One region of the Thermopolyspora flexuosa genome, then DNA from elsewhere that is predicted to be linked to it. Evidence: riboswitches for the same ligand, from Rfam matches in the RefSeq annotation. Region 1 holds a riboswitch; each other region holds the start of a gene.

Region 1 (2,193 bases):
CTCGGGGGAGACCGGGGTCCCTTGAATCGGGACGAAACCGTGCCTGGCGAAGAAGCCCACCTCGAAGGTCAGGCAGAAGACACGGCGAAGTCCCAACTCCCGTGCGGTGTCGAGGAGGGCGCCGACGATGCGGTGGCCGATGCCGCGGCCGCGGTATTCCGGGTCCACGGCGACCGTGCGTATCTCCGCGAGGTCCTCCCAGAGCACGTGGAGCGCTCCGCACCCGACAACGACACCGCGGTGCTCCGCCACCCAGAACTCCTGCACGTCCTCATAGAGGGTGACGGTCGCCTTCTTGAGCAGCCGCGGTCCCACACCCGAGTACATGTCGACGAGCCGCCGGATCCCCCGCACATCCGGAGTGCGGGCACGTCGGACGACGATCTCGCTCTCCGGCGGGGTGAACTCCGCGACCTGCTCCATGACAGGTCAGAGTATCCTGCCGGAGCCCTGCCGTATCCGTTGGTCCGTTATCCCCGGACGATTCCGTGATGTGATCACATTTGCGGCCGGTCCGGAACCGCCCGGACGATCCGTTCCGCACCGGCTCCGACGTGCCGCTTCTCCGCTCCGGTACGGCACGGCGCCCCGCGGATCGGCGGGATATGCGGCCGTGACCGGACCGTGATTGAGAGGTTGTCGAATCACAACGAAATCGTGGTTTCGGTTGAGGGCCACCGGGGCGTGCATTAATGTCCAGCTTCGATGTCGGCCGTGTGCCCACGGCCGATCCGCCGAATCCCCACCGCCCCCGCACCGGCACGGGGAACCGGGGACCCATACCCTCGTGGGGGTGAATCCGAGGACTCCCGCCGGAGCGACCGGCACGGGGTCCGGTAGGGCTGCTCCCGGCCCGAACCCGTCAGCTAACCCGGTAGGCGGCCACCGAGAGGAGCTTGCTTGCTGCTGCGCACGTTCCTGGTCGGCGTCCTCGTCGCCGCACTGACGCTGGGTACCACCGCGTCGGCCTCGGCCGACCCCGAGCCCAGCCTCAACCGGCTCACCAAGCAGCTCGAGTCCCTCTACGAGGAGATCGAGAAGCTGACCGAGCAGTACAACGGCGAGCGCGAGCGGCTGAAGAAGGCCAAGCGGACGGCGGACGAGGCTCAGCGCGTGCTCCGCGAGAACGAGGACGAGCTCGCCGTCCGGCGCGAGCGCGCCAACCTGCTCACCCAGGGCGCGTACATGATGGGCGGCTTCGGCTCGGTGCTCGGCGCGGTCGGCAGCGCCGACCCCGACGCCTACCTCGACGGCGCGGCGACCGGGTACGCGCTGCAGATGGAGCGCGGCGCCGAGGTGAACCGGCTCAGCAAGCTGCTCGCGGACGCCGAGCGGGCCAAGAAGGAGGCCCAGCGGCAGCAGGCCGAGGTCGCCAAGATCGTCAAGAGCCTCGACGCGCGCCGCGAGAAGATCACCAAGCTGATCGCCCGTACCGAGAGCAGCATCTACCGCGAGGCGAACGAGCAGCTCAAGGCCGCCGCGGGCAGGCCGCGGCGGATGAACATCCCGATCGTCGGGAACGGCAAGGCCGCCCAGGCCGCGCGGTGGGCGATGACCCAGCAGCTCAAGCCGTACGTGTGGGGGGCCGCGGGCCCGAACGCCTACGACTGCTCCGGCCTGGTGATGTGGGCGTACGCGAAGGTGGGCATCCGCCTGCCGCACTACACCGGCACCCAGTGGACCGCCGGCCGCCACATCCCCAAGAGCGAGCTGCGCCCCGGCGATCTGGTGTTCTTCTACAGCGACCTGCACCACGTCGGCATCTACATCGGCGGCGGCCTCATGGTGCACGCCCCGCGGACCGGTGACGTGGTGCGCGTGGCCTCGATCAACAACCGGCCCTTCGCGGGGGCCGTCCGCATCGCCGACTGACGCGCCCGGCGGCCTCGGCCGACGGACGGGCGTGCGGCGGTACACGCCGCCTGCCGCCGGCACCCCGGTGCGGTTCCCGCCCTGCCGCCCCGGCACCGCGGAGTCCGGCTTCGGCCGCTGACGAACGAAGCCCGGGCGGCCACCACACGGTCGGTGGGGCACGTCCGGGTCCGGTCCGTCGAGTTCGGGCGCGTCCGGATGGCGGATCAGATGAGTCGCCTGCGGGCCGCCCAGGCGACCGCCTCGATGGCGGTGGCGACGCCGATGCGGTCGCAGATGCCGCGCAGCCGACGCCGCACGGTGCGCCCGCTCACGTCGAGC
Region 2 (2,193 bases), 4.1 Mb from region 1:
GGAGATCGGGCAGGCGCTGTGGTGGGCGTTCGCCCTCGGCGCCGACTTCGGCGGCAACGGCACGGCGGTCGCGGCGAGCGCGAACGTCGTCGCCATCGGCATCGCGGCGCGCACCGGCCACCGCATCAGCTTCTGGGAGTTCACCAAGTACGGCGCGCTCGTCACCGTGCTCAGCATGGTGATGGCGTGGGTGTACGTGTGGCTGCGCTACTTCACGTGAGCGGGCCGCGGGTGGGCGCCCGGAGCGACCGCCGGTGACGAGCGCCGTTCCGCGGGCGGGAGCACGCCTTCCGCCCGCGGGTCGGACCTCCCTCCGGCGTCCGCAGGGAGGCGAACCGGACCGGCCGGAGACATGAGCGCCAAACGCGATCTGGGCACCGCCGGTGGACGGTGCCCAGATCGCGTCTTCGGGTGCGCCGCCAGGGACTCGAACCCCGAACCCGCTGATTAAGAGTCAGCTGCTCTGCCAGTTGAGCTAGCGGCGCGAGCGACGTTCGTAACCATAGCAGTCCCGAGGCGTCTGCGCACATCGGAATCGGATACCGGCCCGGGCATCCGGCCGGCGAGGTCGTCGCGGGCGTGCCCGGGCGTCGCGGCGGCGTCGGGAGGGCCGGATCACTCCCGCCAGGCGCCGGTGGAGAACGGGACCGGCTTGCCGGGGCGGCCGGGGCCGTTGCCCCACTTGGTGATGACGTACGTCACGTGGATGTGGCCGAGGCCGCCGTTGCCGCGCACGGTGAGCGTGTTCGGGTCCCAGGTGCCGCCGGTGAGCTCGGCGAAGGTCTTGCCGTCGATGTCGAGCATGACGCCGTGGTTGGAGGGCACGCCGGGGCCGCGGTCGCCGATGAAGAACTTCGCCTTCCTGCCCTTGTAGATCACGTAGCCCTCGGTGCCGAGCGGCCAGCTCGGGGAGGCGAACAGGCCCTTCTGCATGGGCTTGCCGGAGGCGGGCATACCGGTGTCGCCCTGGCGGCCGGAGCCGTCGTCCCAGAAGTAGGAGGCCTTGGTCGTGCCGACGAGCAGCCGCCGCTCGGCCTGTGCCGCCTTCTTCTTCGCCGCCGCCGCCTTTCTCGCCTCGGCCTTGCGCTGCGCCTCGGCGGCCCGCTTCTTCGCCTCGTCCTTCTGCTTCGCCTCGGCCGCGGCGGCGGCGAGGCCCTCGGCGGCGCGCGCACCCGCGGTCATCGCGAGCGGCTGGACGTCGGCGGCGACGGTCTTGGCCTTCGCGGCGGTGCCGTTCGCGTCGTCGGTGACGCCCGCGATGGTCAGGCCCGCCATGGTGATGCCGACGAGGCCGGCGGCGAGGGGGGCGTACTTCGTCTTGACATCGTTCTTGTTCAGGCCAAAGGGGAACTTCATCGAACGGGAGGTCTTCCGTGAGGGGACAGGACTTCCACGTCGACCTCGGCACCTCTAGGGCAGAGCACAAGGCACGTGGACGGGGCGCCTGCGGCCGGAGGACGCCGGCCGGAAGACGGAACGTGGTGGCGCCCGCAGCGAAAGCGATATGAGACACGCCGCACCACGACGCGGCGGGGTTGTGCGAGGATGTGCAGGTGACGGCGCGGATGTCCGCCGGGGCCGTTACCTGGGGCCGAGGGCCGAGATGGAGGTCATCCGATCGGCCTCGGGCGAAGCAGAGGGCGGTCAGCCTGTGCTTCGGGTGCGTGGCCGCCGCGTGCTGTCGCGGCCGTCGCCCTGGTCATGGGACGGCGCCCGCCGGCGGGGCGAGGCCGTGGAGTCGGGGTTCTCCACCTGGTTCTCCTCTCCTATCTCGCCTACCGGGTTAGCTGACGGGTTCGGGCTAGGAGTGCCCTACCAGCGCGCCACGCGCCGCTGGATTCACCCCTCGCGGGTACGGCCTGCACTGCGCCGCCCGCGCGACTGGGTCCCCGGCTCCCGGGGCGCTGGGCGCCCGTGGGATTCGGCGTCGGATGGCCGGCCTCCTGGCGGAGGCCAGGTCTCCATCGGATAACGGAACAAGACACTAGTGCCTAAGTCACCCAAATGCCAAGATAACCACCCAAAACACCCAAAAAGATCTACCCCTGGGAGACCCGCGCGGGGCCGGGTGGCGGCGGTCGAACGACCCCGAACCGCCTTCCCGGGCGGCGTTCCGAGCGGCCCGGACGGGTGGCGACGGCGTCGACGGGCGGTAAAGGCCGGAGGGCCGGGCGGACGGACCTCCCACGGGCG
Region 3 (2,193 bases), 1.6 Mb from region 1:
GCCGCGCGCCGGGCGACCGACGGCACCGGCAGCATGAGCGAGGTGGGGTGCCGCACCACCCGGTACGGCTGGCGCGCGTCGAACGCCTCGCACCCCTTCCACCGCGGCGCGTAGACCACCACCGAGCCGGGCGGGCGGCGCACGGCCAGGGCGTGCACGAACGCCTGGATGCCGCCCGGCCGGGGCGGGAAGTCGTTGGTGACGATCAGGGTGCTCACGTCGGGCCGTCTCGGTGCGCGGAGGCGGGTGCCTTGGCGTGCGCCCCGGAGGCGATGGGACGCGCTCCGAATCTACTGCACACACCGGTCGCCGCGGCGGCAGCCCGGAGCGATCCCCCGGCCGCGCCCCGGCGCCCCGCGCGCGGGGTGCGGCGACGGCCGGTCGCGGTGAGGGCCCGGGACAGGGCGCGGCCCCGCCCACCGCTGCGGTGGGCGGGGCCGCGCTCCGTCGCGGTTCGCCGCGGGCTACAGGCCCGGGCGCACGGCGCCGCTGAACGAGGACCTGCGCCAGGCGCTGAGCTTGTCGATCCGCACCCGCTTGCCGGAGCTCGGCGAGTGGATCATCCTGCCCTTCCCGACGTACATGCCGACATGGCCCTTGCCGTTGAAGAAGAGCAGGTCGCCCGGGCGGAGGTCGTTCCAGGAGACCTTGGTCTTGATCAGGCGGTACTGGGCGGTGGTCACGCGCGGAATCCGCACGCCGGCCTTCCGCCAGGCGTACTGCACGAAGCCGGAGCAGTCGAAGGCGTGCGGCCCGGTGCCGCCGTACCGGTACGGCGCGCCGATCTTCGACTTCGCGACGGCCACGGCCTTGCTCGCCTTGAGGCGCTGGCGTGCGGCCCTGCTCAGCTTCCTGCCGCTCGCGTCACCGGACTTCGCGTCCTTCGTCTTCGTGCCGCTCGACGAGGTGGAGGTGGCGTCCGCCGTGCTCCCGGTCGCCGTGCTCGCCGACGCCCGCCCCGCGGCCGACACGACGCCGCCCAGGGTGGCGCCGGCCGGCGTCGTGGTCTCCAGGATCCCGGTCGTGGCGGCGGGGACCGGCGATCCGGTCCGGGCCGCGGCCGTCGTGCCGTGCTCGGTGGTGGCGGCGTTCGCCGCGGGGGAATCGATGGCGACCGCCCCGGTCGACACGGTCACGGTGAGCGCCACGCCACCGAGGGTGACGCGGGCGGCACGAGACAGACGGGGGTTGTGCGCGTTGGTAGACAGGATCTCTCCTAGGGTCTTCCGCTTGTGCCTACCGGGTTAGCTGACGGGTTCGGGTGGGGAAGTCTCGCCCTACGGTGCGATCACCGATTCACCCCGTGGCCCTGGGAGGGCCGATTGGGTCCCCGGCTCCATGCCTCCTGACTGCATGGACTCGGCGGTTCGCCGCGCTCCGCTCCGGCGATCGTCCATCGCGCGGATCGCGGCCGGATATTGATCTGTTATCTGCACGCCCGGCGCCGGTGCCGGGCGCTTCCCGCAGCGGCATGTCGCGCTCGCCGCCGAACCGAAAAGTTACACAGCCGTGGCAAAGCCGTGAACCGTTTCGCCGAAACTGCTCACTCCGCGACGGCCGATCGGGAAACGAAAAGCGCAGTTCAGCGGCATTCTCGTTACCGTTCTGTGATTCGCATCACAAACCCCCTCCAGGGGCTTGAAACCGCCACATCCGCCCCATGGGCCACACGATTCAAGATCAAAACGCCGTCATGCGCCCGGGAAACGATGATCGCTACACATCGGCAGGAAACACGGGAACATGACCACACCCGAGAAAATCTCAGCATCCGAGAAACCCGGCATGCCGGTGAAGCGCTTTCCCGGCAGATCACGAGCCGATAAATCACCGCGCCATCCACTAAACGTGAGAAATATCACCCGCCGCCCAAGCGATTGTTCGGCCCGGTTCGACGATGAAAGGCGCTCGCAAAAAACAGCTCGTCGCAGGACGGCAAAGGGGTACGCGGGCGCGGCGGCGGCCCGCCGGAGCGAAGGGGGGAACGCGACCGGCGGCACCGCACGGGGCCGGTGCCGCCGGGAACGGCACGGGGTGCCGGATCCGGTTCGCGGCGGCGCCTGCTCACGTCACCGAGGCGTCGCCGCAGGGGCGAGGAGGCGATCATCAGGTTCGCCCGGCGCCGCCCGCCCGGCACGGCGGGCCGCCGTACGGCACGCGCCCGGCCCCGCGTCCCGTGACACCGTTCGGCGA

The links. A riboswitch is a leader RNA that binds a small molecule or an ion and turns the genes downstream of it on or off. The one in region 1 is predicted to bind cyclic di-AMP.
Region 2: linked by a shared signal. The riboswitch ahead of FHX40_RS25650 (hypothetical protein) and the one ahead of FHX40_RS21055 (C40 family peptidase) in region 1 are both predicted to bind cyclic di-AMP.
Region 3: linked by a shared signal. The riboswitch ahead of FHX40_RS14140 (C40 family peptidase) and the one ahead of FHX40_RS21055 (C40 family peptidase) in region 1 are both predicted to bind cyclic di-AMP.

The regions. Positions count from the first base shown of each region.
Region 1 covers NZ_VFPQ01000001.1:4,909,275-4,911,467, forward strand. Annotated here, with positions in the region: partial or broken gene FHX40_RS21050 (amino-acid N-acetyltransferase) at 1-423, opposite strand, end outside; cyclic di-AMP (ydaO/yuaA leader) riboswitch at 723-897, shown strand; gene FHX40_RS21055 (C40 family peptidase) at 901-1,872, shown strand; gene FHX40_RS21060 (helix-turn-helix domain-containing protein) at 2,079-2,193, opposite strand, start outside.
Region 2 covers NZ_VFPQ01000001.1:817,085-819,277, reverse strand. Annotated here, with positions in the region: gene FHX40_RS03600 (ArsB/NhaD family transporter) at 1-220, shown strand, start outside; tRNA gene FHX40_RS03595 (tRNA-Lys) at 413-485, opposite strand; gene FHX40_RS25650 (hypothetical protein) at 616-1,356, opposite strand; cyclic di-AMP (ydaO/yuaA leader) riboswitch at 1,757-1,937, opposite strand.
Region 3 covers NZ_VFPQ01000001.1:3,347,209-3,349,401, forward strand. Annotated here, with positions in the region: gene FHX40_RS14135 (glycosyltransferase family 4 protein) at 1-218, opposite strand, end outside; gene FHX40_RS14140 (C40 family peptidase) at 465-1,148, opposite strand; cyclic di-AMP (ydaO/yuaA leader) riboswitch at 1,219-1,375, opposite strand.